3 regions of the Paenibacillus sp. FSL R5-0912 genome follow, and region 3 is predicted to be linked to each of the others. Evidence: riboswitches for the same ligand, from Rfam matches in the RefSeq annotation. Region 3 holds a riboswitch; each other region holds the start of a gene.

What was found. Region 3 has a riboswitch for cyclic di-AMP ahead of R50912_RS00490 (C40 family peptidase). Riboswitches for the same ligand answer to the same signal wherever they lie in the genome.
Region 1: another riboswitch for cyclic di-AMP. It lies ahead of R50912_RS33500 (alpha/beta fold hydrolase); the one in region 3 lies ahead of R50912_RS00490 (C40 family peptidase).
Region 2: another riboswitch for cyclic di-AMP. It lies ahead of R50912_RS08580 (NfeD family membrane protein); the one in region 3 lies ahead of R50912_RS00490 (C40 family peptidase).

Annotation. Positions count from the first base shown of each region.
Region 1 covers NZ_CP009282.1:5,563,712-5,574,112, reverse strand. The annotation lists gene R50912_RS23675 (Na+/H+ antiporter subunit A) at 1-496, shown strand, start outside; gene R50912_RS23670 (Na(+)/H(+) antiporter subunit C) at 484-816, shown strand; gene R50912_RS23665 (Na+/H+ antiporter subunit D) at 813-2,288, shown strand; gene R50912_RS23660 (Na+/H+ antiporter subunit E) at 2,294-2,776, shown strand; gene R50912_RS23655 (Na(+)/H(+) antiporter subunit F1) at 2,776-3,069, shown strand; gene mnhG (monovalent cation/H(+) antiporter subunit G) at 3,059-3,418, shown strand; cyclic di-AMP (ydaO/yuaA leader) riboswitch at 3,417-3,550, shown strand; gene R50912_RS33500 (alpha/beta fold hydrolase) at 3,558-4,373, shown strand; gene R50912_RS23640 (cation:proton antiporter) at 4,482-5,714, shown strand; gene R50912_RS23635 (arsinothricin resistance N-acetyltransferase ArsN1 family A) at 5,793-6,287, opposite strand; gene R50912_RS23630 (arsenite methyltransferase) at 6,310-7,116, opposite strand; gene R50912_RS23625 (MarR family winged helix-turn-helix transcriptional regulator) at 7,177-7,626, opposite strand; gene R50912_RS23620 (arsenate reductase ArsC) at 7,784-8,209, shown strand; gene R50912_RS23615 (ArsR/SmtB family transcription factor) at 8,322-8,645, shown strand; gene R50912_RS23610 (ArsR/SmtB family transcription factor) at 8,729-9,073, shown strand; gene R50912_RS23605 (arsenical efflux pump membrane protein ArsB) at 9,074-10,384, shown strand.
Region 2 covers NZ_CP009282.1:2,030,235-2,040,635, forward strand. The annotation lists gene tyrS (tyrosine--tRNA ligase) at 1-656, shown strand, start outside; gene R50912_RS08555 (transposase) at 1,216-2,781, shown strand; gene R50912_RS08560 (IS4 family transposase) at 2,933-4,054, opposite strand; gene R50912_RS08565 (hypothetical protein) at 4,528-4,713, opposite strand; gene R50912_RS34870 (hypothetical protein) at 4,718-4,855, opposite strand; gene R50912_RS08570 (FIST signal transduction protein) at 5,030-6,061, shown strand; gene R50912_RS08575 (methyl-accepting chemotaxis protein) at 6,079-7,194, shown strand; cyclic di-AMP (ydaO/yuaA leader) riboswitch at 7,453-7,641, shown strand; gene R50912_RS08580 (NfeD family membrane protein) at 7,799-8,344, shown strand; gene R50912_RS08585 (flotillin family protein) at 8,367-9,788, shown strand; gene R50912_RS08590 (MATE family efflux transporter) at 9,968-10,401, shown strand, end outside.
Region 3 covers NZ_CP009282.1:101,712-112,112, reverse strand. The annotation lists gene R50912_RS00530 (GNAT family N-acetyltransferase) at 1-305, opposite strand, end outside; gene R50912_RS00525 (carbon-nitrogen hydrolase family protein) at 321-1,178, opposite strand; gene R50912_RS00520 (transglycosylase domain-containing protein) at 1,401-3,473, shown strand; gene R50912_RS00515 (DNA-3-methyladenine glycosylase) at 3,573-4,253, shown strand; gene R50912_RS00510 (AbrB/MazE/SpoVT family DNA-binding domain-containing protein) at 4,525-5,004, shown strand; gene R50912_RS00505 (YwhD family protein) at 5,097-5,603, opposite strand; gene R50912_RS00500 (M1 family metallopeptidase) at 5,708-7,723, shown strand; gene R50912_RS00495 (hypothetical protein) at 7,768-8,565, shown strand; cyclic di-AMP (ydaO/yuaA leader) riboswitch at 8,782-8,920, shown strand; gene R50912_RS00490 (C40 family peptidase) at 8,978-9,406, shown strand; cyclic di-AMP (ydaO/yuaA leader) riboswitch at 9,794-9,937, shown strand; gene R50912_RS00485 (C40 family peptidase) at 9,943-10,401, shown strand, end outside.

The DNA.
Region 1 (10,401 bases), 2.3 Mb from region 3:
TCATTTGAGAATGGAGGAGGAGTTGCCGCCGCTCCAGCCCGCCAAGAAGGGGACGTTACCGCTGCGCAGCAATGACGTGATTCTGCAGACGATGTCTAAGGGGATTGTCCTCATTATTCTGATATTCTCCCTGTATTTGTTCTTTGCCGGACATAATCATCCGGGGGGAGGCTTTATCGGGGCATTGATGACTTCTGCTGCGCTGATCCTCATTACAATCGCATTTGGAATGGATCAGGTACGCAAGGTACTCCCTGTGAATTACCGGCTGCTTACAGCTTCCGGACTCCTGCTGGCGATTCTAACAGCGTCAGGCTCATTCCTGTTTGATGCTCCTTTTCTAAGTCATGCTTTCGGCCATTTTCATCTGCCTGTGCTTGGTGATACGGAGCTGGCGACTGCCGTCCTGTTTGACCTTGGCGTATACCTGGCCGTAGTCGGTGTGACGATGAACATCATTTTATCGATCGGAGGGGAAAAGAAATGGAACTCCTAATGGCGGTGGCGGTCGGCATTCTCTTCACGATCGGTGTATACCTGATTCTGTCCAAAAGCCTGCTGCGCATTGTGCTGGGAACCTCCCTGCTGACGCATGGTGTCCATCTGCTGCTGCTCACAATGGCCGGGCTCAAAAAGGGTGCGGCCCCTGTGCTGGGCAAAGCGGATACTTATGTTGATCCGCTGCCGCAGGCATTGATTCTAACCTCCATAGTAATCAGCTTTGGGGTTACCGCCTTCTACTTCGTACTCGCGTACCGGTCTTACCAGACGCTGGGTACTGACGAAATGGACAGCATTAAGGAGGACAACGAATGAGCAATCTATTGGTACTCCCGATTCTCATTCCGCTGACTACGGCTGTCATCCTGATTTTTCTCAAAGAGAAGATCCGGCTTCAGCGCGTGATTAGTGCGCTCAGCGGTCTGCTGAACATTCTGGTTGCAGTGCTGCTGGTTTCACGTGTCCACTCTGAGGGCATACAGACCTTGCAGATGGGGGGCTGGGCTCCTCCGTACGGCATTGTATTTGTAGGTGATATGTTTGCTGTGTTGCTGGTAATGATGGCTTCGATCGTCAGTTTTGCGATTCTGTTGTATTCTTTCGGCAGCATCGGAGAGAAGCGGGAGAGGTTCTATTATTATACGTTCTTTCAGTTTTTGCTGGTCGGGGTATACGGCTCGTTTCTTACCGGGGATATTTTCAACCTGTTTGTCTTCTTTGAGGTTATGCTGATTTCTTCTTATGCGCTTATCTCACTCGGAGGGACCAAACTTCAGCTAAGAGAAACGTCGAAATATCTGCTCATTAATATCGTATCCTCGACACTGTTTGTAGCAGCGGTAGCTTATCTCTATGCAGCAGTAGGAACACTCAACATGGCACACCTGTCCCAGCGTATCGCTGAAGCGGGACAAGGCGGTGTGCTTAATGTGATTGCTGTTTTGTTCTTGATTGTATTTTCCCTAAAGGCAGGGCTGTTCCTGTTCTTCTGGCTTCCAGGGTCATACAGTGCGCCTCCGCCGGCTGTCAGAGCATTATTCGGTGCTCTACTGACCAAAGTTGGACTCTATGCAATCATCCGCACCTTCACGCTGCTGTTTGTTAACGATCCCGGCTTCACCCATGCCTGGATTGCCTGGATGGCTGCTGCTACCATGATCCTCGGTAGCCTGGGGGCAGTCGCGTATAAGGATATCCCGCGGATTCTGAATTATAACGTCATTATCAGCGTTGGGTTTGTAGCCTTTGGACTTGCTGTTGGGACAGCAGATTCATTGAATGGGGCGGTCTTCTATCTGCTGCACGATATGCTGGCCAAGGGACTCATGTTTATTCTGGGCGGGATAATTATATCCGCAGCTGGAACTGACCGGCTAGGCAGTATGGGCGGGATGATTAAAAAGTATCCGTTCATCGGCTGGATGTTCTTTACTCTTGCGCTTGCCCTGACAGGTATTCCGCCGCTGAGCGGGTTTGCCGGCAAAATCCTGATCATCCGCGGAGCTCTGGCTGAGGGAATGCTGACGTTGTCCTTAATTGGACTAGGATCGAGCTTACTGGTGCTGTATTCCCTGATGAAGGTGTTCAGGCTGGCATTCTGGGGAAATGAACCTGTGAAAGAGCTGCCTAAAGTGAGCTTGAAGGCTGCATCGGCTGTTGCCGCCGGACTCCTGCTGCTTGTGATTGCAATGGGGGTTGGTGCCGAGTCCGTGTATACTTATGTATCGCAGGCTGGAGAGGTATTGGCTTCACCTGCGCTATACATTGAAGCCATAATGAAGGAGTAGAGAAGATGGCCCTACAATTCCTGTTAAATCTGTTGATTGCCTTTCTGTGGATGGCGATAAATAACAATGGCTCTGGTTCAAGCTTCATCGTAGGCTATGTGCTCGGTATTATATTATTGCTGATTTTGACGAAATCCCTGGCCCGGACCCGGCCATTCTATCTCATACGTATATGGGCTATACTGAAGCTTCTGCTGATCTTTGCCCGTGAACTTACGGTCTCGAATTTCGTGGTCATCGGCCATATCATCCGTCCGAAGCTGGCTATACGTCCCGGCATCTTTGCTTATGAGACTGCCTTGACCTCGGCTTGGGAGGTTACGCTGTTATCGTGCCTGATCTGTCTGACACCGGGAACCCTGACCCTTGATGTTTCGAAGGATGGCAAGACGCTGTACATTCATGCTATTGATATTAAAGATGCAGAGCTGTTGGTCACGCAGATTAGAGGCACTTTCGAACAGGCAATTATGGAGGTGACCCGGTAATGATCCAAGTTATACTAACTGTGGCCATGATCATTCTGGCGCTGGCGATGCTGGCATGCCTGTTCCGTCTCCTGAAAGGGCCAACCCGTTCAGACAGGGTTACCGCACTCGATACGATAGGCATTCATATACTCGCTATGATCACCGTTTTCTGTATGCTGCTGGATACCCAGGATTTTCTAGAAGTCATTCTGGTTATCGGTATTCTTACGTTTATTGGAACAACGGCACTGGCCAGATATATTGAACGGGGAGCCGTTATAGAAGATGGAGGGAACCCGAATGACAGGTGAACTGATTAGCTCCATTATTGTGGTAATTGGTGCAGTCTTCTGCGGTTTAAGTGCCTTCGGCTTAGTCCGGCTGCCTGATGTGTACCTGCGTTCACATGCGGCTACCAAAAGTGCAACCTTCGGGGTACTGTGCTTGCTGACAGGAGGCTTCCTGTACTTTTGGTTTAAAGACGGAACGGTTAATGTCAAGCTGCTGCTGGCGATTGTTTTTGTATTCATCACTTCACCGGTGGCAGGCCATTTAAATGGCCGGGCAGCCTACCGTTCCGGAGTCCCCTTGTGGAAGGGGAGCATACAGGATGATCTGAAGGTCCTGGGGGAAGAAAGTCAGGAAACGTCTGCAAAATAATACTTAATCGCTGAATTCCTTATAGGAAGCGGGGGAACCAGGTTATATGGGGTGAATCTCGGATAAACGAGTAGGGCTACTTTCAGGGCCCGAATCCGGCAGCTAACCCCGCAAGCGTTCATGAGAGGATGCATTGGTTATGCCGCATATTGAAGTGAATGGAACGTCGCTGTATTACGAGATGTCGGGCAGCGGTCTGCCCATTGTTTTTATTCATGATTATTCGACCTCCCATCATCTGTTTGACCCGCAAGCGGATTATTTCAGCAAGCGTGCGAAAGTGGTCGTATTCGATTTAAGAGGGAACGGACAATCGGGGAAAATGGATGTGGAGATTAGCCGGATCGTAGACACACAATGTGAAGATTTGAAGCTGTTGTTGGACGCTTTGGCTGTAGAGAGGGCTGTTATCGTAGCTTGTTCCAGTGGTGCTGTGCTCGCCCAGAAATTCGCCTATCTGTACCCTGAGCGGGTGATTAATATGGTATTGGTGGACAGCTATTTCCAGGGAGAATACACAGCTAGAGGCGGGAAAGTGAAAGGAATCTTCGAGGTCTGCGCATGGGCCGCCCATTATCTTCCTGCCGAAATGTTTATCCGTTCTTTACGCATCACCTACAATAAATGGCTCTCAGCTTATCATATTCTCAGGAAAGAGCTTGTGCATGAACGGACCACTGAATTAATTATGCAGCGGCTGGCACTTAGACAAACGGACAGCTACGGATTCGCGTTACGGCTGCAGGTTCCTGTTCTTGTTGTATCCGGGAATCAGAATGAATGGGCATTGGAGCAGGTGAAAAGAACAGCCGGCAAGTATCCGTCTGCCCGCCTAGCGATCCTTGAAGATGCCATGTATCCGAGTCACTTGTGTCAACCCCAGCTCTTCAACCGTATATTGCTGGATTATCTTAGGGAACAGCATAGTTTTCAGCGGGCGGCGGCCGGCAAGTAGGAGGGAGATAGATGATTATTGCCAGCTGATTTGCTAATAATAGAATAGATGTGGATACTGATTCGCTGAAGAAATCTTTCCTCTAAAAAACAATATATGGGGTGTTATATGAATCAGTTTGATGATGTATTTATTCAGATATTAATTCTGCTTGCCATATCCATGGGAGTCATTGCAGTTGCCAAAAAAATGAATCAGCCCTATTCCATCGCGCTTGTAGTGGTGGGGCTGCTGCTGGGGTTTGTGCATATTCCTATTTTGGTGGAAGCAGAGGCTTTCATCACCCAGTCGCATGTCTTTCAGGCGATCATCATCTCATTATTCTTACCGATTCTCTTGGGGGATGCCACCTTAAAGCTTCCTTTCTCCCATCTTCGGGAGCAACATAAGCCGGTGCTGGCTTTGGCTTTTGGAGGAACCTTGTTGTCATTTCTCATCATCGGCTTGGCTGTGTATTGGGGGCTGGGCCTTCCGCTTATTGTTTCCTTCACCTTTGCTGCGCTGATGAGTGCGACAGACCCCATTAGTGTGATTTCGATTTTTAAATCTTTGGGTGTCCCGAAGAATATTGTTACTATTATAGAAGGAGAATCTCTTTTTAATGATGGGATTGCTGTAGTGCTGTTTCAAATCTCTTCGGTGTACCTGCTGTCTTATATGGAAATGGGCTGGGTAGGGGTTGGCAGCGGAATTCTGCTGTTCCTAAAATTTTCTTTAGGCGGTATCCTTATCGGAGCGATAATGGGATATTTGTTCTCGCAATTAATTCGTCTTTATGATGATTTCCCATTGGAGATCGGATTCTCCATGCTGCTGTTTTTTGGAAGCTATTTTATCGCGGAGCACTTTCATGTATCCGGAGTTATTGCTGTCGCGGTAAGCGGGCTGATCTTTGGAAATTACGGTTCGCGGATAGGTATGTCAGAGACCACGAAGGTAAATATCAATTCATTTTGGGATGTCATCACCCTGGTGGCTAACTCATTGATCTTCCTGATGATTGGACTTGAGATTAGAAATATTGATTTTACTGATAAATGGCTGCTTATTGTCGCTTCGATTCTTATCGTACTGGCAGGACGGACCATTGCGTTGTATGCCAGTCTCAGGTTTCTGAAGAATTTTCCGGCCTCCTGGAAGATTGTTTTGAATTGGGGCGGATTAAAGGGAAGTCTCTCCATTGCACTCGCATTGAGTCTGCCGGCATCATTTGAAGGCAGGGAGAATATCCTGGTCTTAACCTTCAGTATTGTCTTGTTCTCCCTGCTGGTTCAAGGGTTGACCATCAAGCCGCTGGTAAAGAAACTGGATTTGACCCAGGATAATGTAATGGAGAAGTGAAAAATGCTCATATCTATTATGTTTCTGCCATTGGAGTGATCGATAAGTTGGTTATTAAACACCGGGAGAACGGTACAATTAAAGCAGTTTCTCCATAATCATCACGTCAATAAACTCTCCATTCAGAATCCCCTGCTTCTCAAATACACCAACCTGCCGATAACCCATTTTCTTGTATAGCCCTTGACCGCTTTGGTTGAACGGAAAAGTAAAGAGAACAATTTTATAAAAGCTGTTTTCCTTGGCTATCTTGTGTAAGGACTCTAGGAGAAAACTACCCACACCCTGCCCACGAAAGCTGCGGTCAATGTAAACGGAGAGGTCAGCGACTCCATGATAGGCACAGCGGTGCGAATAAGGATTTAGGGAGGCCCAGCCAATGACTTCACCCTCTAGTTCAGCGACCACAACACTAAAGCGGCCTTGGTGATCGTTGAACCATGCCTTCATATAGGAGGAGTCTTTCGTCTCCGTTTCGAGCGTAGCGATCCGGTCCTCGATCCCCTGGTTGTAGATACGAAGGATGCTTTCCGTATCCTTTGAAGTGGCCTGACGAACAGTTAATGTAGTGATCATATGAACAGCCTCCAAATGCTTACTTTCTCGCTTTAATTACAGCAGATACAATGAATTGGTCAACGTTCGCACCGGGAACCCAATCTTTGATGAATGCTCTGGATTCATCTTTGGGCTCAATGCTAATCTCAGAGAAGCCGCTTTCCCGAAGCATCTGCTCTACATCAGCGATGGAAGAGGCTCCGGAGATACAACCAGAATATAGTTCGCCCAGGTCATTTTTGATCTCAGGGGGAAGCTCAGCTGTAGTTACAATATCAGAGATCGCCAGACGCCCGCCAGGCTGAAGGGCACGATAGGCCTCACGGAATACTTGCTGTTTGTCTGGTGAGAGGTTAATCACGCAGTTAGAGATAATCACGTTTATTGAATTGTCAGCGACGGGGAGATGTTCAATTTCGCCCAATCTGAATTCCGTGTTGTTGAATTTTCCTTTAATGGCATTATCTCTTGCGCGGCTGATCATTTCAGGTGTCATATCCACACCGATAACATGGCCTTGCTCACCTACCTGCCGGGAAGCGAGGAAACAATCGAATCCACCACCGCTCCCAAGGTCCAGAACATGTTCACCCGCCTGCAGTTCAGCAATAGCCTGAGGGTTACCGCATCCAAGGCCTAAATTTGCGCCTTCAGGAGCTGCAGACAGATCCTCGCTGGAATAACCCAGCTTAGCGGATATGGCATCAAAATCAGATGGGGAGTCACAGCAGCTGCTGTCAGCAGGTCCGCAGCAGGAAGAGGCAGCTTCGACCTTTTTTACAGCGATTGTCTGATAGCGCCCCCGTACATTCTGGCGGATCTGGTCATTAGTAAGTTTGTTCATGATTAAACACTCCTTGTATAGTGGAATAACTTGCAAATTGCAAATATAAGACTAGAGAAATCACCCTTTTACAGGTGCGCAGCAATTGCTGGATTTCCCCATGGCTTCATTGAAAAGCTTAATGGATCGTAGTAATGTTTCTACTTCAAATTCGCTCATGTGTGAGAAGGCTTCATTCAGGTATTCATTCATTTGTTGATCAATCGTTGTAGCCACCATTTTCCCTTCGGGAGTAAGCGACAGGTTATAGACTCTTCGATCCGCAGGGTCAGGTGTCTTCTTAACTAAATTCATTTTCACCAAAGACTGGACTTGTCTGCTAAAGGTAGTAATATCTGTCCCGAGTGTTTCGGCGACCTGTTGCATAGAGGGATTGTGGCTTCGATCAATTTCATACAATAGATGGCTTTGGGTCGCAGAAAGATCACATCCGCCTACGCTGCAGCAATCCTTATTGAGTAGTCCCAAACGCCTGCTCATGATTTGGAGTAATTCTCGTGGAGTTTCCATTGTTTTCACCTCATGTATTAGTTATAACTCAGATACTTGCAAATTGCAAGTTAAATATCATCTGATTGGAAGTTTTACATTACGGAAACAAAAAGAATGACTTGAATATAAACATTCAATTATATAATGAACTATAAATAGAAAGGGGCCTGAGAAAATGGAACAACCCATTCGTCTGTATTTCCTCTGTATCCAGAATCGTTGCCGCAGTCAAATTGCCGAGGCTTTTGCCAGACATTATGGCGGTGAGCATGTGATCGCTGAAAGTGCAGGACTTGAATCCGGAGAGATTCATCCCTATACGGTCAAAGTCATGAAAGAAGTAGGGATTGATATTTCAGGCAACAGCTCCAAAACGATTGATATGACAACATTTATGCAATCGAAAGTCATTATTAAATTATGTGAACAAGTTAATGAAAAATGCCCGATTGTTCCTTTTGCCATCAAGAATGTACAATGGGATATTACGGATCCATTAACCCATGAGGGCCGTCTGGAAGATGTGAGGGCTGCACGTGACCACATCCAGCTGCGGGTGCTTCAGTTACTAAAGGAAATGAATGTCCCTGTTAACGAATAAGGCTTTCTTGCCAAACTACTTTCGCCTTTCTTGATTTTAAACGAAATGAACTTTAATATATGATTATATATTTATGTATCATTTGGTTTGTACTCTGGAGAGGACTGTGCCTATGTTCAATAGTGAAATGGCAGAGAAGCTGAAATTATTGGGTGACAAAACCAGGCTAACGATACTTGGATTGCTTAAAGATAAAGAATGGTGTGTATGTGATTTAGTCGAAATCTTAAATATGTCTCAACCTGGTGTGAGCCAGCACTTGAGGAAATTAAAGGCACAGGGACTAGTGAAGGAGACGAAACGCGCTCAATGGGTATACTATTCCTTGAATATTGAAGAGGGTTCCTTTATTCAACCCGTTCTAAGTGCATTGCCTGACACCCAAACGCTACTGTCCTTGTTAAAAGGGGAGTACACGGAATGTGCTTGTGATTAAGGATTGAACAGAAGGGAATCATATTCTCACTTGATTATATAAGCGTATAGTTATATAATGATGTGGTGAAAGGGGGGCTGAAGATGAGTTTTGATCTGGATGAGCTGGATGAAGTATCACAGACGTTGAAGCTACTGGGGGATAAAACTAGGCTGACGATGATGAAGCTTCTGGAGAAGCAGGAGTGCTGTGTATGCGAGCTTGTTGATATTTTCAAGACTAGTCAGCCATCTGTGAGCCAGCACTTGCGGAAGCTCAAGGATGCGGGGCTGGTCAAGGAGAACCGGAAAGGCCAGTGGATTTTTTACTCGGTGAATCCAAACAGCATCCAGCATGAATTAATTCAGAATCTGATTGCCTTCGTTCCTTCACAAGATCATGAATTAGAAGAGCTCGATAAGAAAGGCTTAAGAATTTCATGTGACTAAATGGAGGTTAGCGGATTGGTTTCTGTATTCTTAGCGGGTTTCATTTTCATTGTTACCTTAGTATTTGTCATTTGGCAGCCTAAAAACTTGTCCATTGGCTGGTCTGCCTGCGGCGGAGCGGTACTCGCTTTACTTGCCGGAGTAGTCAGCTTTAGTGATGTTAAGGACGTTACCTTGATTGTATGGAATGCCACATTGGCCTTTGTTGCGATCATTCTGATCTCGCTCATCCTCGATAAAATCGGATTCTTCGAATGGGCTGCCCTACATATGGCCAGAGCTGCCCGGGGGAATGGAACCCGGATGTTCATCTATGTCACCATTCTTGGTGCGATTGTAGCCGCGTTCTTTGCCAACGACGGAGCGGCGCTCATTCTGACTCCAATTGTGCTGGCTATGGTCCGTGCGCTGAATTTTGATGAGAAGAAGGTCTTTCCGTTTATCATTGCCAGCGGGTTCATTGCGGATACTACGTCTTTGCCGCTGGTTGTAAGTAATCTGGTGAACATCGTATCGGCGGACTTTTTCGGGATTACCTTTATGGAATACGCTGGACGGATGCTGATGCCTACTCTGTTTTCCTTGGGGGCAAGTATTCTGGTTCTGTACTTCTTTTTCCGTAAAAGCATCCCTAAGAAATTCGACAGCTCCCAGCTGAAAAATCCGCAGGAAGCGATCAAAGATAAGAAGATGTTCAAACTGTCCTGGTGGGTATTAGCGGTTCTGCTGGTAGGATACTTTGTGAGTGAGTTCCTGAATATTCCGGTGTCTGTGGTAGCCGGGGTTATCGCAATTTTCTTCCTTCTCATGGCAAGAAGAAGCCCGAATGTTCCCACGATGGAAGTCGTGAAGGGTGCGCCCTGGGCGATTGTATTCTTTTCCATCGGGATGTATGTCGTCGTATATGGCCTGCGCAATGCGGGGCTGACGGACGTCCTTGCCGATGTCATCCAGGCTGTGGCTGATCAGGGGCTGTTCGCCGCAACGATGGGGATGGGCTTTATTGCTGCAATCATCTCTTCCATAATGAATAACATGCCTACGGTGATGATTGATGCGCTGGCCATTGATGCTACGCATACCTCGGGACTGATTAAGGAAGCCTTGATATATGCGAATGTCATCGGCTCTGACTTGGGACCGAAGATTACACCGATTGGTTCACTGGCTACCTTGCTGTGGCTGCATGTGCTTTCGACCAAAGGGGTGAAGATATCCTGGGGAACGTATTTCAAAACAGGTATTATCCTGACGATCCCTACACTGTTTATCACACTGCTTGGCCTCTATATAACGTTAAATCTATTTTAAAATCAAAGGAGATTACA
Region 2 (10,401 bases), 1.9 Mb from region 3:
TGGATCTGATCCGTAAGAAAGAAGGCAACGAAGCCAAAGCCTTCGGCCTGACCATCCCGCTTATGCTCAAGGCAGACGGTACCAAGTTCGGCAAATCCGCCGGCGGCGCCATCTGGCTGGATCCGAAGCAGACCACACCTTACGAGTTCTACCAGTTCTGGGCGAACACCGATGACCGCGATGTGGTGAAATACCTGAAATACTTCACCTTCCTGAGCAAGGAGGAAATTGAGGCGCTTGCTGAGAAGGTGGCGACGGAGCCGCATAAACGCGAGGCACAAAAAACACTGGCCGAAGAGATGACCCGCTTCGTCCACAGCGAAGAGCTGCTGGAGCAGGCTAAACGCATCAGCGCTGCGCTGTTCAGCGGCGATATCCGCTCGCTGACCGCCGATGAAATCGAAGAAGGCTTCAAGGAGATGCCGACCTTCACCGCAGATAAGGAATCGAAGAACATCGTGGACTGGCTGGTGGAGCTGGGGATTGAACCGTCCAAACGCCAGGCGCGTGAGGATATTACCAAGGGTGCAATCTCCATTAACGGGGAGCGCGTCAATGAGCTGGAGACGGAGATTACGGCGGAGCAGGCCATCGGCGGCAAGTTCATCATCGTCCGCAAAGGCAAGAAGAACTACAGCCTGGTGAAGTTGGGCTAAGCTATAGCTTCTGGTTGGGAAGTCCATAGGTAAAAAGGTAAACAGATAAACCATAAGAGGCTATCCCGCTGTGTCAGCAATGACGGGGATAACCTCTTTTTTATAAGGTGATTTATTGTTTTGGGGTGCCTGCAAAGTACCTAAGTGGTCAGCGTGGCTGTGAGGAGGTAATCAATAGTCGCAAGGAAGTGAGTGTGGTGGTGGGCTAGGTGATCAGTAGTCGCAAGGAAGTGAGTGTGGTAGTGAGCGAGGTGATCAGTAGTCGCAAGGAAGTGAATGTGCTGGTGAGCGAGGTGATCAGTGGTCAGCGAGGTAAGGATGAGGTAACCAGTAGTGTGGTAGTGAGTGAGTTGATGTGTGGTCAGCGTGGTAGTGAGCGAAGTGAACAGTAGTCAGCGTGGTGCGAAGTAATCAGTGTTCAGCGTGGTAAGGAGGAGGTAACCAGTAGTCAGCGTGGTAGTCAGCGAGCACAAGCCCCACTCTTGTGGGGGGATTCTCCTATATCCGTATATAATTGTTAATTGTTGTATGAAAGAGTCAATTTCATAATTCCAAACCCTTGCTGGGACTGTTTTTTTTAGGCATAGAAAAAGGAGTACCTCCCCAAGTTCTCGAAGATATAGGCGACCAAACCAACACCCGAGAACGAAAAGAGGTAATCCCTATCTATTCCATTCGACAAGAAGAACTGTTTTCCTTCAAGGAATTGTTCCTGATGCGCCCGGAAGATAAATACAGCCAAATCTTTGAACACTTAGATCTCGCCAAGGTTCTGCACGTTCTTCGGAAAAAGAACAACCGGGGCCGGCCCGAACAACTGAATGTACCTGCCATGATCTATTCCTTGCTCATCGCTAAAATGGAGAACATCGAGTTTGTTTCTTCCCTGGTCTGGCGTCTTACCCATAGCGAAGAGTTTCGGGCGCAGTGCCGATTTACCGGCTCCGATAATATCCCGAGCGAATCTTCGTATTCCCGTTTGATTCATGCGCTGGAGCACACGGGGATGCTTGAAAAACTGCAGGATACCTTGGTGACCTCTGCCCTAGAAGAAGGCTTTGTAACCGGCACACATATTGCCGTGGATTCCTCCATGGTCGAGGCTTGGGATTGCCAATTTAGCGAATCGGCCGCCAAGCGCCGTGCGGCTCGCCGAGGGCAAAAGCCAAATGAGGCTCCAGGAGCCCAGCAACTTCAGTTCAAACTTCCCGAGCCTGAGCCTGAGGCGGCTGTGAACGAACCACCGAAGAAACCCGTCTACGACAAGCGTGGACGTCCAACGAATGCGGCAAGGGAACGCCGGCGTCAGGAACAGGAAGCATATGACCAAAGTCTCGGACCGTTTCAGAAAACCATTGAAGCGATGTTACCTTACACGTATGACGAACTGCTGGCCGCGCTGCCCCGGCATGCCGCGCGTTGTGACAAGAAAAATACGAAGGGTCGAATGACGAGCTACTACGGTTTCAAGGCGAATCTGCTCGTCGATACGGACTGCCAGTATATCTTGAGCGGCCTCTTTAGTTCGGCGAATCCGAATGACCAGCGCATGGCCGTTATTCTTCTCAAAGGCCTGCCCCTGAAGTTTCCCACACTGAAGGTAAAGCATATCTTGGGCGACAAAGGGTACGACTGCGCGTCTATCTACCAGTTGATTCATTCGTTAGGTGCCTATCCGGCGATTCCCATGATTCACCGCAAAGATCCGCCCGAGGGAATGAACGTGGACTACACGCCGGTATGCTCCCAAGGACATGCCTACCGCTACGACAGTTTTGATGCCAAGTACGAAACGCTGAAGTATACCCAGCCGAGCGAGTGCACAGGCTGCCCACTACTGGGTTCCGGATGCCAAAAGGTGTTTAAAATCCGCATCCAAACGGATTTGCGTAAGCATACCTATCCCGCAAGAGGGAGCGAAAGCTTTACAGAGCTGTACAAAAAGCGTACGGCAGTGGAACGTGTTTTTGCCTATCTCAAAGAGTATTTTGGCATGAAACGCACACGTCACCGCGGCGTACGGGCAAGTGTCGATTTCCAGCTCAGTACACTAGCTTACAATCTTAGTAAGTTTGCATTGGACAAGTTGAACAAACAGTTGAGCAAATCCCAGCAAGTAGCCTGATTTTCTAAAAAATGACCTCAGATTTGGGGCCGAGTCTAACTATTCAGCAAACTGAATTATGAAATTGACTCTGAAATACAACATTTACCCTCTTTCAAGCGGATTATCCTGACAATTGTTGTATTTCATACAGGCCTGTTGATTCCCCATATTATGGGATGGATATAATCCCCAAAACCCCTTTGTTCCTGAGCAGACTAAGTTGAACCTGCCACTCCAGCGGAAGACTAAATATACGCCAATGCTGCATAAATTCCCAAAGGGTCAGTTGAGCAAAGGCAGGCACGTTGGGGTGGATTTCATCATAAACGCGTTTCAGAAGCACATAGACAGCAAGGGCCACAAACAATTGGCTGTATACCGCATTTTCGGTGGTTCCAAATAGACATGGCACGTTCAGATGCTGTTTAATCCAGCGGAAAAAGACTTCAATTTCCCAGCGTGCCTTGTAGATTTCAGCGATCACATGAGCGGACTCTTTTCTCAAATCGGTCACGACCCGTACGACTTCACCCCGGTCATTTTCAAATTCTACGACCCGGTGGCGCTGAGCAGATTGGCACTTCCCTTGACCGATATAACAAGTAATATCACGAACAATTTTCGTTTCTCCCTCTGCGGGTCGCTGGAGTTCTCTTGGCTTCACCAAATGGAGATTGTCTTTGAGTCGAATCACAAACGACTGGCCCTGGAGCACATATTGATCCAATCTGCTGATTTTTCCATACGCCCGATCCTGTACCAAAATGTAGTCCGTATCTGCCAAGACTTCTCCAAACGGAGCGTCATTGCGCTTCGCGATCGATTCCTTCACGTTCAGGGGTGAACGCTGGCCATGCGAAAGAGCAACATGCAGCTTAATGCCCCCTCTGAATTTTTTGTACGAGGCCCAAGGCATTCTAGAGTTCGCCGCCGTGACCGTAGTCGAGTCAATCAGCAAAAGATCTTTAGGAAGGTTCAAATGCCGCCGGGTTTGGCGGTTACATTTCGTGACGAGCAGTTGAAAGATACGTTTGAAGATTTCGTAAGGGACTTCACCGGCCTTGCCGGAAAGGGTGGAGTAATGAATTTCTGGCAAGTCAAAGCTTGGGCCTAAGCGGGCACTCTGCCGGAATCCGTCCCATTTGTGGTAGCAGGCTTGGACAAAGTAATTGAGCAGCAACCCGACGGTCATTTTGGTTCCTCTATCCACGTAGTCCTCGGTTTGTCCGGTCACCATTTGGACTTCTTCCGGTGTTACACTTGTTTGAAAACGGCTAAAAATGGGGTATATTTATTCATGAGGTCGCCTCATTTCGGTTTGGTTTGGTCGTACTTACCATTACCCGAAATGGCGGCCTTTTTCGTCCCTTTTTTTGGGAAATCAACACGCCTATATTTCATACAACAATCCCCTCAAACTCCGTGGAAACTAGGGGGGCAGAGTTGTAATACGTACAACATTTCTGCCTGGACGGGCAGTAAAGCTTAATCTTTGCTCAAAAAACTCATTCGCTGTCGGTCAGAACGCTCAGCACACACCCAGCACACACCCAGCACAGCCTCATATTCCCCGCAGCAGCCGGAAGCCCGGCCCTGCACCGAATGAATATCGGTGCTTGAGAAAACAGTTGGCTCCTGCGGCGCTGCTGGAATCTACATCTTTTTGTCATTGATAATCATTATCACATGATCTGTTGTTAGAGATAGAATCGAATTGAGAAGTGAGGGTACTACACTAATCGGCTTAATCAGGTGTAATCCGGCTTAATCCTCAAGCAGCGCCAGCTCGTCTTCGAGTTTGGCAATCTGCTCGCGGATGGCCTTTGCCCGCGCTTCGTCTTGCGCCTTTACTGCCACCGCCAATTCTTCTGCAGCTAATTCGATCTGGTATTCCAGATAGGTGTAGTCCGATGCGGCAGCAGGGTGACTGGAACGCTGTGAATAAGTCATGGCCTCACACTTCCTTTCTGTTATTAATGTGATGCCCGGCTCTGAGCATCGCATCCATCGTATCCATCGCATCCATCGCATCCATCGCATCTACAGTATGTTCATGATACAGCCTTTCTGTAAGCCGCTCAACCTTAGTCACCCGTGACAGCCGTATTTTTGCGCCGGAAATAAGGCTTTGGCGAGGGGATTGCGACATTATTCACAGACAGTAGGCCCGGTTCTGGTTTTACCATAAGAAGTATTGAAAATTAAAGCTTAATTTTTCAGTAACGTTTGCAGGGGGAACTCCCGCGGAGGAAGGTTGATATACATAATGAAAGCTTTATCTTTTAACACATTGGGCGAAGCCAAGCGGCATCTGGAACAACTGGATAGCAGCAGAGGCTTGGTGCTGTTCGCTTCCGCTGCGGCAGTCAGCGAATTGTCCCGGCATGCACCCTCCCGGGCGGTATTGTGCTCAACCAAAGGCGAATATACCCCGCAGGGCTACCGCAGCGGCGTAGTCACTGGGTTCGAATACGAATCAGGGATAGCCGATATTGTGGAGATCCTGCATCCGCCCGTGCTTAGCGGCAATGTGCTAAGTGCCTCATATCACAAAGTACAAGGCAACTCTAATGCCTTTCTGCTGCTGCTATGTGACGGTACAGGCGCGATGGAGGAGACGATCCTCTCCTCGCTATTTTTCATTGCCCCGGAGTTCAAGATTATTGGGGGTAGTGCAGCGGATGATGAGCATGGAGAGACTTATATTTACATAGGAAGCCGCCGGGTGCAGAACCTGGGGATTTTCTTCAATATGCCGGGTCGTACTGCACTGGTTAAAGAAAATATTTATGTTCCCACCGGGACAACGCTGCTGGTGACAGAAGCCGATGTGTTCGGCAGAACGGTGTATTCCTTCAACGGACGTCCTGCTGCGGAAGAATACGCGCGCGTGCTTGGTGTCCCGGAGTCGGAGCTGGCAGAGCATTTCCTGAGCAGCCCGCTGGGCAAAAGATACGAAGACGATCTGATCATCGCCTCACCGATGACCATTAATCCGGATGGCTCTGTCACATTTTACAGCCAGGTTATGTCTAGTACTTATGTAGAGGTGCTGAGTGCAGCAGATCCGCTTGCTGTGCTGGGGGAGACGCTGGGCGGGAGCCCGTACAAGCCTTCCTTTGTGCTTAACATTAACTGTACGCTGCGGGACCAGCTCTTCATCCGGGACGGTCTGTGGGCGGATTTTGACAGGACTATGCTCGGATTCTGCGGCAACACTACAGGTTTCATCAGCTACGGAGAGCAATATTATAAAAAGCATGCCAACCAGACCATGATTCTGCTGCTGGTTGAATAAGGGAGAGTAGATTGATTATGCAGTGGATAACCAGATTACGCACTTCATGGGGCAAAAGCATCTCTGCCGGAGCTGTTCAAAGTCATAATACATTAGCCGTTCTTGAAAAAACGGACAGCTCCGGACAATCAGCCGGGACGCTAAAGACAGCTGGAGCAGCGGCTAATGCTACTGAGCCTCCAGAGAATACTGGCAGGACAGCTGCCGCTAACGACGCTTCAGCCACTGAATCCTATGGGATGCACGCCTATACCCTGGCCGGACAGATCCGCCGCGAAACTGACGAGATTCTTAAGGAAGAGGCCCAGCTGGTAGAGGAGTTTGCGGCTTTACGGGCGGGCAGCGGTGAGCTGATCAGCCAGATCGGCGGGACCCAGCAGCTTCTGGAGCATCTGAAGACCAACAGCGGACAGACCGAAGATCTCATCAATGAAATGTATGGCAGCCTCTCTTTTTCCTCCAATAAAATTGAATTCGCCAAAGAGGCCAATATCCAGATCTCGGCGGAAATGCAGAAGGCTTCGGCGGTATTTACTGAATTTGTCAGCTTGAATGAGGACCTGCGGGGGCATTTCCGGAGCATCGAGCAGCTGGCAAAGATCATTACGGATATTGCTGAGCAGACGAATCTGTTGTCGCTGAATGCAGCGATCGAGGCGGCGCGGGCCGGAGAGCACGGACGGGGCTTCTCGGTGGTTGCCACAGAAATCCGCAAGCTGGCCGACAGCACGCGCAGTCATGTGAAGGAGATCATGGGCTCCCTTTCGGGGATGACCCAGGTGATGGAGCAGCTTCACAGCAAGTCCGGTGACGGGACAACGGCGATGACAGAGACGAATGCGAAGATCAGCCAGTCCACGGTATACATGAACGAGATCGTGGAAGCGGAGGAAGAGGTATTCCAGCATCTGGAGAAGATTCAGGAATCGCAGGAGAGCAGCATGGAGGATGTGGAGCAGATCAATGGCGATCTGCTGCGTATTCTGGAGAAATCGGGACAGGATGCAGGGCAGTTCCAGAAGATGGTGCTTACCGTCCAGCAAAAAGCCGACCACTATCAGCAGCTGCTTAATCATTTGCATCAGATAGAGCAGCTGCAGCAGCTGGATGAAGCACAGAAGACTGGCGTATAAGCAGAAGCGAGTATCCGATAAAAAAGACTACACCCGGCAGAGGGAATGCAGGTGGTCAGCCTCTTTGCTATGTAACAGCACTGCTCCAGAGAAACGGAGCAAAAAGGAGTAAATCATCGGCCGCTTAAGAGCGAAAGCAAAGTATACGCCTTCATTCGTGCAGGAACGGCATTTTTGGCTTCTTTTGTCAACCGCAGCGTTTTACATTAAATGGCTGCAGGCGTAAGATTCAAATCAACAACCGAATGAAATTTAACTGTTCTCAAATGGCTGAATTCCAGTAATGGGAACGGGGGAACCAACGGTGATTACGGCTTAGGCTCAGATAGCGGCCGCACACCTGGGGTGAATCCTTGCTGCATGCTGTATAACGGTGCTCCGGCAAGGTAGGGCAATCTCGCTGCCCGAATCCGTCAGCTAACCCCGTAAGCCTCGAAGAGAGAGGATGAGCGCCATGATCGATTAACCGACCACGGAGAGCCCTGCTGCTGCTGTGGTCTTTTTGCTGTGCAGGCAGCAGGGGGAGACGGTCTGAATTAAGACGGATAATTCATATAACAACGGGAAAAGTTTATTTATATTGTGATCAGAACTGCCTAAGGAGGTGATCGTTATCTTAACTACATTTATCGTGTGCTTCTGGGTCGGACTGCTCCTGCTCCTCAGCGGCGGACTTCATGGGCATGGCCTGGCGGGTCATCTGCATGCGGGGGGCGGTGACGCCGGGGGGCCGGGCTTTGTGCCTATACTCCCGCTGATGGTGTTTGTCACAGTCTGGGGCGGCGCTGGTTATATGCTTAGCCGCTTCAGCGGAATGAGCGTGCTTGCAGTAGTGCTGATCTGCACCATGATAGCCTTGCTGACAGGGTGTCTGATGTATGCAGTGCTGGCCCGGGTGATGACCCGGTATGACAGCAGCATGAATGAATTGGATTATGAGCAGGCAGGGCAGCTTGGATACGTCAGTGTACCTGCAGCGGATGGGGCAGCCGGGGAAATGAAATATGTGCTGCACGGAACGATGCGCTCCATTGGAGTGCGGGCAGCAATCGGCCAGCAGCTCGTGAAGGGCGACAGGGTGATTATTTTGAAGGTGGATAAGGGAATGGCGGAAGTAACCCTCTTCGAGAGGGAATTCGGAGAATTATAAATGACGGGGAGTGTCGGACCAAATGGTTATTCTTTATTTAATCTCGGGCATTGTTGTTGTTATTCTGCTGGCTTTGTTCAGTATCGTGACCGCTTATAAAAAAGTCCCGCCCAATCAGGCGATGATTGTATACGGTCTCGGCGGTAAAAGAGTGGTGCAGGGCGGCGGGACGTTCGTCATCCCGGGCTTCCAGAACAATAAGACCATCTCGATGATGCTGATGAGCTTCGATGTCATTCCAGCGCAGGCGATGTTCTCCCGGCAGGGCATCAAGCTCAACCTGGAGGCGGTCGCCCAGATAAAAATCAAAAGCGATCCCACCGCTATTCTGACGGCCAGTGAGCAGTTCATCGACCGGCCCGAAGAAGACCGCGAGACAATTATCCTGCATTCGGTGGAGGGCCACCTGCGCGGCTTAATCGGGCAATTGACGGTGGAATCCATCCTCAAGACGCCTGATGAAATCAACAGCAAGATGAGGGAGACCTGCTCGGAGGACCTCGACAAGATGGGGCTTGAGGTCGTCAGCTTCACCATCAAAAAAATTACGGATGACAAAGGGTACATCGACAATATGGGGGTTCCGGAAATTGAGCGCATCCGCCGCGATGCCAGCATTGCCAAGGCGGAAGCGGAACGCGATATTCAGATCAAGCAGGCCGAGGCGGAGAAGGAATCCTCCATTGCCAAAGCCAATGCACATCAGGCCACCATTGAAGCGGGAACCGCCGCCCGCGCGAAGGAGTCCCTGTACGAGAAGGAACTGAACATTAAGCAGGCGGATTTCAAGCTGGAGACAGAAGTGAAGAAGGCTCAGGCGGATCTTGCGTATGAATTGCAGCAGAACAAAATTAAGCAATCGCTCGTTACCGAACAGGTCAAAATCACGCAGATGGAAGCGGAGGCCAACCGGACAGTCAGGGAAATCGAAGTCGAGCTGAGACAGCGGGAGCTGGAGGCAACGGTGATCAAGCCTGCCCAGGCGGAGAACCAGGCTACGATCATGAGAGCCGAAGCCGCCAAGCAGCGGCAGATTCTTGAGGCGGAAGCCGAGGCAGCGACAACCACCAAGCGCGGACTGGCCACGGCAGAAGCTGAGCTGGCGAAAGGGAGAGCGAATGCGGAGATTGTCCAGCTGGCCGGAGCGGCGGAAGCGGGAGCCCTGGAGAAGAAAGCCGAAGCGTACAAACAGTTCACACAAGCTGCGCTTACCGTGGAATTCCTGAAAATACTGCCGGAGCTGGCTGAGAAAATTGCTTCCCCGCTCGCCAAGGTGGATAAGATTACAGTGATTTCCCAGGATGGAGCTACCTCAGGCGTGAACAAAATTACCGGCGATATTGCCAAAATAATGGCCCAGGTTCCTGAGTTGACCCAGACGCTTACCGGTATGAATGTGACCGAAGCGCTCAGCGGACTGCTTGGCCGGGATAAAGAGCAGTAATTCATATACAGCAGCAATAAAGCCGCCGTTCTTTCGTTAATGGAGAATTGCGGATTTATTGCTTTTTTGTATTCCGGGTTTCTCTCACTGGTTACAGACGTGAAGTTAGATTTGTAGTAAACTGGAAGGAATGTACAGTCTGCCCGCAATTATTCTACAGAAAAGAATGTGATATGTTTATGCAGCTTCAGGCTCGACTGCCGGCCAAAAAATGGCTGGAGAAGTATCTTTCCGGGGAAGGGATGGATTACCGGCAAATTATAGCTTTATTTATTCCGATCCTGATTGACCAGGCTTTCATCATCGGGCTAAATCTGGTAAACACTGCGATGATCAGCTCATCCGGCATGGCGGCGGTCAGTGCGGTGAATATGGTAGATTCACTGAATATTTTCCTGATCAACGTGTTCGTTGCCATTGCTACCGGCGGGACAGTGGTCGTTGCGCAGTACAAAGGCAGCGGCAACGACCGGATGGTATCCCAGGCTACGGCGGGTTCGGTCACCTCGGTATCGCTGATCGCCGTGGGAATCGGAATTCTGCTTATGGGCTTCCACACGCCGATACTGAACCTGCTGTTCGGAACAGCTTCCGCCGATGTGCTGGATAATGC
Region 3 (10,401 bases):
CCGTCATCCGTAACTTCCGACCAGGTATGATGAAGGGCCGGTGTCTCCGGATCATAATGGATTTTGAGTCCAGTTACCGAACCGGCCAGTTCTCCGTCTACCTCTGCACATAGTGCCCCTTCCGGGAAAAGCGTTACATGATTCAGCAGCTGTTCCCGGTTCCACCACAGCTCTGCAGGATAGGGCGGCGGAAAGGCTTCGGACTGAATCGTGACCAGTTCCGCGAAATCGGCTTCCGTATAGCTGCGGATTACCGCTGGCACCGGCATTTTACCGTCAAAAGCGTAAAAGCTCTTGTAATACATTCCCTTTCTTCCTCCTTACGTCCAGTCCGTGTACAGATCCGTCCGGCGGTCGCGCCACGTAGTTACAGATCCGTGCTCACGGACGCGGTACAGCAGCTCCAAATCCAGATCGGCCGTGATGATCATATCGCCGCCTATTTCACCCTCGGCCAGCAGGCCCTGCGGAGGGAATGGAATATCATTAGGTGTAATGACTGCCGCTTGCCCAAAATTGGCCCGCATCAGATCCACGGTAGGCAGCGAGCCCACAGTACCTGTCAGTACAACGTATACCTGATTCTCAATGGCACGGGCATGGCTGGTATACCTCACCCGGTGGAAGCCATGACGGTCATCTGTACAGGAAGGGCAGAAGATTACATCCGCACCTTTGGCCCGGGCCATGCGCACAATCTCCGGAAATTCGATATCATAGCAGGTTAGCATGGCAATGGTTCCTCTGTCTGTCTGGAATACCTCCAGTCCTTCACCCGCGCCCATATTCCAGCCGTCTACCTCAGCCGGTGTGATATGAAGCTTGGCCTGCTCGGCAATTCTTCCGTCCGGATAAAATAGATGGGCTACATTATAGAGCTTACCGTTCCGGCGCAGCACATGGGTGCCCCCGATAATATGTACAGCATATTTCCTGGCATATCCGGAGAACATCTCCCGGTAACGTTCTGTGAACTGCGGCAGATCCTCTATACCGAGCGCTTCTCCCTGTTCATTGCCTATAGACATCAGCTGCGTCGTCAGAAACTCGGGGAACAGGATGAATTCAGCCCCGTACTCCCCGGCAGTCTTTATATAGTGCTCGCACCGGGCGGCAAACTCCGCGAAGGAGGAAATGGTATGCAAATGATATTGTACAGCGGATACGCGAATAGCCATGGCGGCAATCCTCCTATACGTGATATGGCGTGCATTCATAAAGTAACTAAAATTTTACCATAACAGACCACAAAATCACACAGGATGGAGATGCTGCGTACCGCCGCATGAATATCTCTTCTATTCCTTCCCCATAATGGAGAATACCAGCAGAGACGCCTTCGCCTTACCTATCAAGGGCAACCGGGCCGTTTCTGCATGAAATAGAAGGAGCCTGATATTATGCCGCGCGATTCTACTGCACCCAAAGTCCCGAAACGCCGCCTCCGCCGGCTCTTCCGGCTGATGCTCTTCTCTGCCCTGCTGTTCCTGGCGGGCGCCGGAGTCCTGCTTGGGTTCCTATATCAGAAACCGCTCCCTCCTCTAGGGGATGATATCCGCTCCAGACTGCTTGACTCCAGGGGCAATGTACTGACCACCTTCACTACTGACGGGCGCAGCCGTGATCCTGTGGAACTTAAACAAATCTCCCCGCTGCTCATCAAGGCCACTCTGGCTGTAGAGGACCGTAAGTTCTATAGTCATGCCGGCTTTGACCTCAAAGGAATGGGCAGAGCGGTGCTCGCCAACCTGCAGGCAGGAGGGCGTACGCAAGGGGCCAGTACACTAACCCAGCAGCTTGCGCGTAATTTGTACCTGACCCATGAGAAAACTTGGACCCGCAAGAGCAAGGAGGCTCTCTACACCCTTCAGCTGGAGATGAAATACAGCAAAGACGAGATTCTGAATATGTATCTAAATGAAATCTATTATGGTCATGGTGCCTATGGTATTGAAGCAGCTGCCCAAATGTACTTCGGCAAACCGGCCGCTGACCTGGATCTGGCGGAGAGTGCCCTGCTGGCTGGAGTTCCCAAAGGCCCCACCTATTACTCGCCCTACACGCACCTGGATAGTGCTGTTAAGCGGCAGGGTATCATTCTGGCAGCCATGGTCGATGTAGGGGATATCACGGAATCGCAGGCGGAGGCCGCAGCCATGGAGAAGCTGACCTTCAAGCCGCAGGGGCAGAAGGATACTACTGTAGCCGCTCCTTATTTCCGCGATTATGTGCGCAGCCTCGTTATAGACAGTCTGCATATCAGCAGCGACGAACTGGATCAGGGCGGACTGAATGTCTACACGACACTTGATCCGGATATGCAGCGGGCTGCGGAAGAGGCCGTGGATCAGGGAATGGACCATAACAGCGAGCTGGAAACCGCCTTGGTATCCATTGACCCCCGTACCGGCTATGTGAAGGCCATGGTCGGAGGGACCAATTACCGTTCGAGCGCATTTAATCATGCCCTGGCCACCACACGCCAGCCCGGTTCTTCTTTTAAACCTATTATGTATTTATCCGCGCTGTCTTCCAAGGAGATGACCGGGTTGTCTGTCTTCAACAGCCAGCCGACACTGTTCCACTATGACAACAACCGCAAAACCTATCAGCCCCGCAACTTCGGCGATAAGTATCTTGGCGAGATCAACATGAAGCAGGCGATTGCCGCTTCCGACAATATTTATGCCGTAAATACAATTATGAAGATTGGCGCGGATAAGGTGGCCGCTATGGCCGCCGCTATGGGAATCAACAGCCCGCTGCAAAGTGTCCCGTCTCTGGCGCTCGGCACTTCCCCTGTCAGTCCGCTGGAGATGGCTTCCGCCTTCGCAGTTATCGGCAATGGCGGAGTCAAACAGCCTGTTACCGCAATTCTGAAAATTACAGATGCGGGCGGACACCTTCTATATGAAGCTCCGCAGCCTCAAGGGCAGTCTGTGGTAGAACCGGCAGCCGCTTATGTGCTGACCCGGCTGATGGAAGGCGTATTTGAGAGCGGAGGAACGGGGAACCGCGTAGCTTCGATGATTAAACGCCCGGTCGCCGGCAAAACAGGCACTACCGATACAGACGGCTGGATGGTGGGCTTCACTCCTGAGCTCTCCACTGCGGTCTGGGTAGGTTACGACAAGGGCCGGGACATTGCCACCGCTGATGGAAGACGTGCAGCGCCTATCTTTGCGCAGTTTACGGAAAAAGCGCTGGAGAATGTACCGCCGAAGATTTTCCCGATTCCTGATGGCGTGGTCAGCGTGTATATCAATCCGCAGTCCGGCAAGCTGGCTACAGCAGCCTGTCCGGAGAAGGAGCTTACAACCTTCATCAGCGGCACTGAGCCTACTGAGTACTGCGACCAGCATGCCGCCGGCGACTCCGATGCTTCCCCGGATGGGAGCAACTCTGAGATTGCCGAGCCTGTCAAGGAGGAACATTCGCTATGGAATGATATCAAACGCTGGTGGATGAACTGATCCGGCATTGCTGCCGCCGGAGACTTGCGTTACGATGGGATGAGCCCGGCAAGGCGCTCTCGTAAGCGTTAGTCCGCCGCAGGAAGGTGTCAACCATTCATGAAGCTGAATTCTTCAGTCGGACCAGACCATTCCGCCCCGCAGCGGCTGCTGCCGCCTGAACTCTATGCGCTTGCGGCAGTAGATGCAGCTCCGCGCCTCCTGGGCCAGCATCTCGTCCGGCGCACCGATAACGGTGATATCCGCTGCCGTATTGTGGAGACTGAAGGCTACGGCGGCGCTGAAGACAAGGGGAGTCATGCCTACGGAGGGCGGCGGACAACCCGTACAGAAGCAATGTTCAGCTCCGGAGGCGCTACGTATGTATACCTGATCTACGGGATGCACTATTGCTTCAATGTGGTTACCGCTGCTGAAGACGAACCGCATGCGGTCCTGATCCGTGCAGTGGAGCCGTTTACCGCCAGGGACGCGGAGCTCATGGCTGCATACCGGGGAATGGCTGTCCGCAAGCCTTCGGATCTGTCCGGCGGCCCGGGCAAGCTGTGCCGGGCACTGAGGATAGACAAAAGCCTCAACATGGCCAGGCTTGATCTCCGCGGGGGACCGATTTGGCTGGAGCAAGGTGAAGCCCCGGAATCTCTGGATATTGTCCAGGCTCCGCGCATCAATATTCCCTATGCAGAAGAATACGCGCTGAAGCCTTGGCGTTTCTATCTTCGGGGCAATCCCTATGTCTCGGTCAGCAGCACGGATGCGCAGCCGGTTATCCTCACCTGAAGATAGTTTCATCCCGCTGTTTCGACTGTGCTAATTTGGGTAAAAAATAGAGAACCCTAATAAACCTCTCCCTTGGGATTTCCCGAAGGGAGAGGTTTTATATGTTTTTTTGCCCCGGACCCTCTCCTGCGCAGTAAAACGGGCTATTTCCCGTATAAGCGACAAGAAACAACATAATTTGTATGCGCTTTCCCCGTTCTCTAAACTTACAATTACTGCTATAATCAGAGATATCCACAAAAAATATAAAGATGTAAATGAGGGACATGGAATGAAAGATACAGGCATGATCCGGAGTTTAGACAGTCTTGGTAGAATTGTGGTTCCCGTAGAAATCCGCATGACACGAAATATTGACATTGGGGATCCCATCGAGTTTTTTATTCTGAATGAGGAAATTATCGTCCTCAGAAAGTACACCTCCACAGAATGCACTTTTTGCAGAAGCCTTGATCATGTAACCTATTATAAAGATCAATTCATTTGCAATACCTGCCTCAAAGAGCTGAGCGACCCCGGGCGCGGATCTGAAGAGATCACAATCTCCTCAGGCCCTGCAGAGGAGATTGCCGAACCTGTCCGCAGTGGACGGAGAACGAAGACGGAGGAAATGAGCCAGCGTCTGGAGAAGGCGATGGAAGACCACCCCTATGCCAACCAGAAGGAGCTTGCCGAGGTGCTCGGAATCAGCCAGGCCAGAGTAAGCCAGTTGAAGCGCAAGCTAAATACTGCCGGCAGAGTGACTCCGTAGCAGCGCATATCCATCATCTTATACATAAGGCTTGGCCCTCTGCTAACAGAGAGCCAAGCCTTGTTTTTCGATATACATGTTCGTTCAGCTTACTACTCCGACAATGCCGCTTTCAGCTCGTCAGGTGAAGCGGCCCACCACTCTTCATTATGGGCAATCAGCAGTGATTTCAGCGCTTCCCGCTCCATAGACCCAAGTCCCTCCACAATAATCTTCCGTTTCAGGGCAGCATCCAGCTTATTGACATGATCGGCAAGAATCTTCCAGCCCCGGCGGGCTTCGGAATCGATCCACATCTCACAGGCGGTAATTCCGCCGTAGAACTGGCCCTCCGGTGTACGGTCCACAGCGACCCAGACCACCCAGACCTGTCTTCCTTCCGGTACATCCTCACGGTTCACGGAGAACTTAATCCCCTTCTCCACTTTGCTCTTGGCATGCATGGCACCGATATCGATAACGGCGATACCTTGATCAATAATAACAGGCGATACATTACCCAGATCAATGGAGCCTGCCCCGAAGCCTTTATGCTTACTCTTGGCATTCACAATATTCAAGGCAATCTGCTTTTTGCCCTCTGGTTGTACGTTATCCACAAGTGCACATCCTTTCCATTCACTAATTATTTAATTTTAGCTAATAATGCGCCGATTGCAAACATATACATCCCGTAGATGCTTGTCACGGGAGGAATCACAGTATGAAGCCACATTCATTAAGGTATACCCTCATCTTCGCAGCTCTGGCTGTTCTCACCTTGCTTGGAGGCGGAATATGGTTTCTTTCAGGGCATAGCCCTGCCGTATGGACTGCCTCTGCCCCAAAAGAGGCCAAGTCCCCCGCCGTCCTGCCGCAGCAGCAAATTGTGCAGTCCACTCTTCCGGAGATCACTCCGCCTCCAGTGTCGGAGGTTTTAAGCCAGCGTGTGGTGGAATACCACATGGATGTTCAGCTGCTGGCCGATACGGGAACCTTAACAGCTTCCGAAACGGTGACCTGGATCCATCCGGGCAAAAACCCGGTCCAAGAGCTCTATTTCCACCTTTATCCCAATGCATTCGCTTCCGGCAATACAACCTTTATGAAGGAATCCGGAGGAACTCTCCGGGGCGACTCTATGCCTGCGGGCGGATACGGCAGCCTGACGCTGACGGATCTGCGGACCTCCGAGGGGATTTCGCTAATGCAGCGCACCCAGTATGTACAGCCTGACGACGGCAATGTGAATGACAAGACCCTGCTTAAGGTCCACCTGCCCCAGCCGGTAAACGGTGGTGAGAGCGTAACACTCAAACTCCAGTTTGAGGTCAAGCTGCCGAAAATATTCGCCCGTATGGGAACCGCCGGTAACTTCGTCATGGCCGGCCAATGGTTCCCCAAGCTCAGCGTCTACGAGCCTGCTGGCACAAGAGGAGCACAGGAGGAAGGCTGGAACCTGCATCAGTACCATGGCACATCTGAGTTCTACAGTGACTTCGGTATTTACAATGTAACCATCTCCGTCCCGTCTGATTACAAGGTTGCCGCCACCGGATTTCCGGTGAAGAACGCGCGGCTGGTACAGGACCGCAAAATCTATCAGTTCTACGCAGATGATGTTCATGACTTCGCCTGGGCGGCATCGCCGGATTTTGTGGTTGCCGAGAAGGCCTTCTCCGCGCCGCAGGTGCCCGGAGTAAAGATCAAGCTCTATCTGGACCCGCTGCATAAGGATCTTCAGGAGCGCTACTTCCAGGCCGCAGAGGCTGCCCTGACCGCCTTCAGCAAATGGTACGGCCCGTATCCATACTCCACCTTATCCATTGTAGTCCCGCCTGAATCTGGCAATGGGGCCGGGGGGATGGAATATCCGACGCTGATCACTGCCTTCGGTGCTGCCGAGGCATCGCCCGGCACCTCGCTTGAACGGACCGTGATCCATGAGATCGGTCACCAGTATTTCTATGGCATGGTCGCCAGCAATGAATTCGAGGAGGCGTGGCTGGATGAGAGCTTCACCTCATATGCCGAAGATCGGCTGATGGAGCAGGAATATGGCGTTGCCTCAAGCCTTCCGCTGCAGTCCAGTCTGGTCTCCTCCTCGCAGCCGCTCAATCTGGAGACGTGGAAATACACCGGAGATGATGCCTACACGCGCAATGTCTATATCCGGGGCAAGCTGGTGCTCCGTGACATCGAACGGTTAGCAGGAGCCAAGAGCATGGATGCCATTCTCGCTGCCTATACCCGTAAATACCGCTTCAAGCATCCCTCGACCGCTGACTTCCAGAAGATTGTGGAGAAAGTGACCAAGCAATCCTGGCAGACTTATTTTGACCAGTATGTCTACAGCGGCGGAGCCCCTGATTTTACAGTAGACGACATCAGGCTCACAGCTAAACGGGACGGCGGCAACGGAGCAGGCATTCAATATGATGCTGTAGTTGAGGTAAGCAACAAGGGCAGCCATTATGGGGATGTTCCTGTAAAATTTATTTTCTCGGACGGGTACTCGGTACAGCAATACTGGAACGGCGAAGGGAAGACAACATCGTTTGAATTATCGTATAAAGCACCTCTGGTCTCCGCCGAGATTGATCCGGGACATTCCATACTGCTGGAGAGCAAGCATCTTAATAATTTCAGAATGGCGGAGCTTGAGCACACTACTCTTTCCCGCTGGACGCTCAGTGCGACGACATTGCTTGAAACCCTGCTCGGAACTCTTGTCTGGTGAGGTGAAGGATTGTGAAAATTTCGATAACCCGCGGTTGGCACAGCATGAAAGAGCAATTTTATATCCTGATTCTGCTATTTATCTACCGGCTGTTCTGGGGCTACTTCATGTACAAATTCATTAAAAGCGCCGTCGTTCCGGTACTGCTGCGTTATCCGGATGCGAACGCCGGCGGCAGTAGCATAGGCAGGCTGCTGTATTATATTGAAGGGCAGACTGCATTGCACACGGACCCGGACGTCCAGCAATGGCTATGGCTGCTCCTGGCACTGACTGTGTTGCGGCTGCTGCTCTCCCCCTTTATCCGGGCGGGCCTGCTGCATGAGCTTCACCAGGAACGCGCCGGGGAGCGCGGACTGTTCTTTTTTCCCGGGATGAAGCGTTATGGTCTGCCTGTCCTGCTGTTCAGTCTCGTTGAATGGGCGCTGGTCCTTCTGCCGCTCTATTGGCTGCTGCCGAAGATGTACCGTCTGCTTCTGAACGGCATTCTCGATTATCCGCTGCTGCTGACGCTCGTGCCTTATGTGCTGGGCTGGCTCATCTACCTCTTCCTTATCCGCAAGCTGCTGCTGTATATGCAGTTTGGTTATACTGCAGGCACGGGCATGTTCCCTTCGCTGCTGATCTGTCTGAAAGTCCTTCTGCACTCCATCGGGATATCCGTCATTTTGGGCGCAGGAAGTCTGGTGATGCTGATCCTCTGCGGCGCTGCAGCGCTCTTCTTTCCGGGTCTCCCGGCCCTGCTCCTGCGCCAGGCTGCCCCTCTGCCATCCACTCTATTCAAAATGTGGGGCATAGCCGCGCAGTATCATCTCTGGTCCAGTAAATCATTCCCACAATAATCGGCCGCCAAAACGGCATACTAAAAGAGTCATCGCCCTCTGGTGAGGTGCATGACTCTTTTTTGTTTACAGCTGCGACAAGTGCATTTGCAAAACTGTAAATCCTTTGGTACAATGATGCCTGTACTACTAGTAACAAATTTGTAATCTTTCAAATGGAATTATGCAGCTATGTAACCGAAGCCATTAACCTTATGTCGATATGTCACTATTCTGGTGCACAAAACGCCGAATTCCCAGCACCGGGGAGTGGGGGAACCATATTTTGGGTGAATTGATCTCGCTTTAGAGGGGTCATAGGGGAACCTTCTACCGAATCCTTAAGCTAACCTCGCAGGCCTTGGAAGGAGTACATCTTTTGAGAAGTCAGAACTTTAAGAAGAAATGCACCGCAGCAGCGCTAGGTCTTGTGATGGTATTTACACTCGGAGCGGGCAGCGCTTTCGCAGATTCCAAAATGGATACTGTGATCTCAAAAACCATTGGAACGTCATATAAAACCGGGGGCACCAGCACCAGCGGCTTTGATTGTTCCGGATTCACCAAATACGTATTCAAGAGTATCGGCCTGACCTTGCCGCGCACCTCTAAGGCACAGTACAGCGTTGGAACAGCCGTATCCAAGAGTAATTTGCGTTCCGGTGATTTGGTATTCTTCAATACCCTGGGCAACGGAGTTTCCCATGTCGGTATTTATGTTGGCAATGGAAAATTCGCACAATCCTCCACTTCGCGTGGTGTAACCATCAGTTCGCTGAGTCAGGCATACTGGGCCAACCGCTACGTTGGCGCTAAAAGAGTAATGAGCACAACAGCCTACCAAGCTGTCGCTTACGATTGAACCCTTGAACATTTCCTCGAATATTTGTACCTCTAACATCTAAATGTAACTTATACGAGCCCGGTTTTGATTATTGCCGTAATCATTTCCGGGTTTTTCCTTTTCCTTATTCTACCTTTTACACTCATCTGCAGGCCCTGAAACACCTTTTTATCCCAAATCCAAAGAAAATTCATCAACAGCTCACCCGCTGCGTTAAATATGAGTCTTTCTATGCAGCTATAACTCTAAAAAACGCAAAAAAAATGCATTAATATGTTATAAGTGATTGCCAAGCGCCCTAGTCTTTGCTACAATTATCGCAGTGAGCTTTTAGTAACATTTTTGTAATTATTGAATCGCTTTTAACAAAGGTTTTGTCATGTATTGAATAACAGCTAATCCTAATCAACAGTCGTGCCGAGTTCCCTAAAGATTTAGGGAAACGGGGGAACCAACTTTGGGTGAATTGACCTCCTATTCTAAGAGGGGTCATAGGGGACCTTCAACCGAACCCTTAAGCTAACCTCGTAGGCATTTGGAAGGGGTATTTACTTTTGAAGAAGAAGCTAGCAGCCGCAGTACTAAGCTTTTCCATCATCTTCACCATTGGAGCAGGAAGCGCTTTCGCGGATTCCAAAATGGATAAAGTTATCGACAAAGCCATCGGGACCAAATACGTATCCGGCGGTGTATCCACGAACGGTTTTGATTGCTCCGGATTTACAATGTATGTTTTTGATAAGATCGGAATTAACCTGCCCCACCAATCCGGCTCCCAATATCAGATGGGCACTGCTATATCCCGTGATGAGATGAGACCGGGCGATCTTGTATTCTTCAATACAAGCGGCAAAGGCGTTTCCCATGTCGGTATTTATGTTGGTGACGGTGAGTTCGCACATGCTTCTTCCTCGCGTGGTGTAACCATCAGTTCGCTGAGTGACAGCTACTACGTCAACCGCTACGTTGGCGCCAAACGGATTATGAGTACAGATGCTTACAAGACTGTAGCT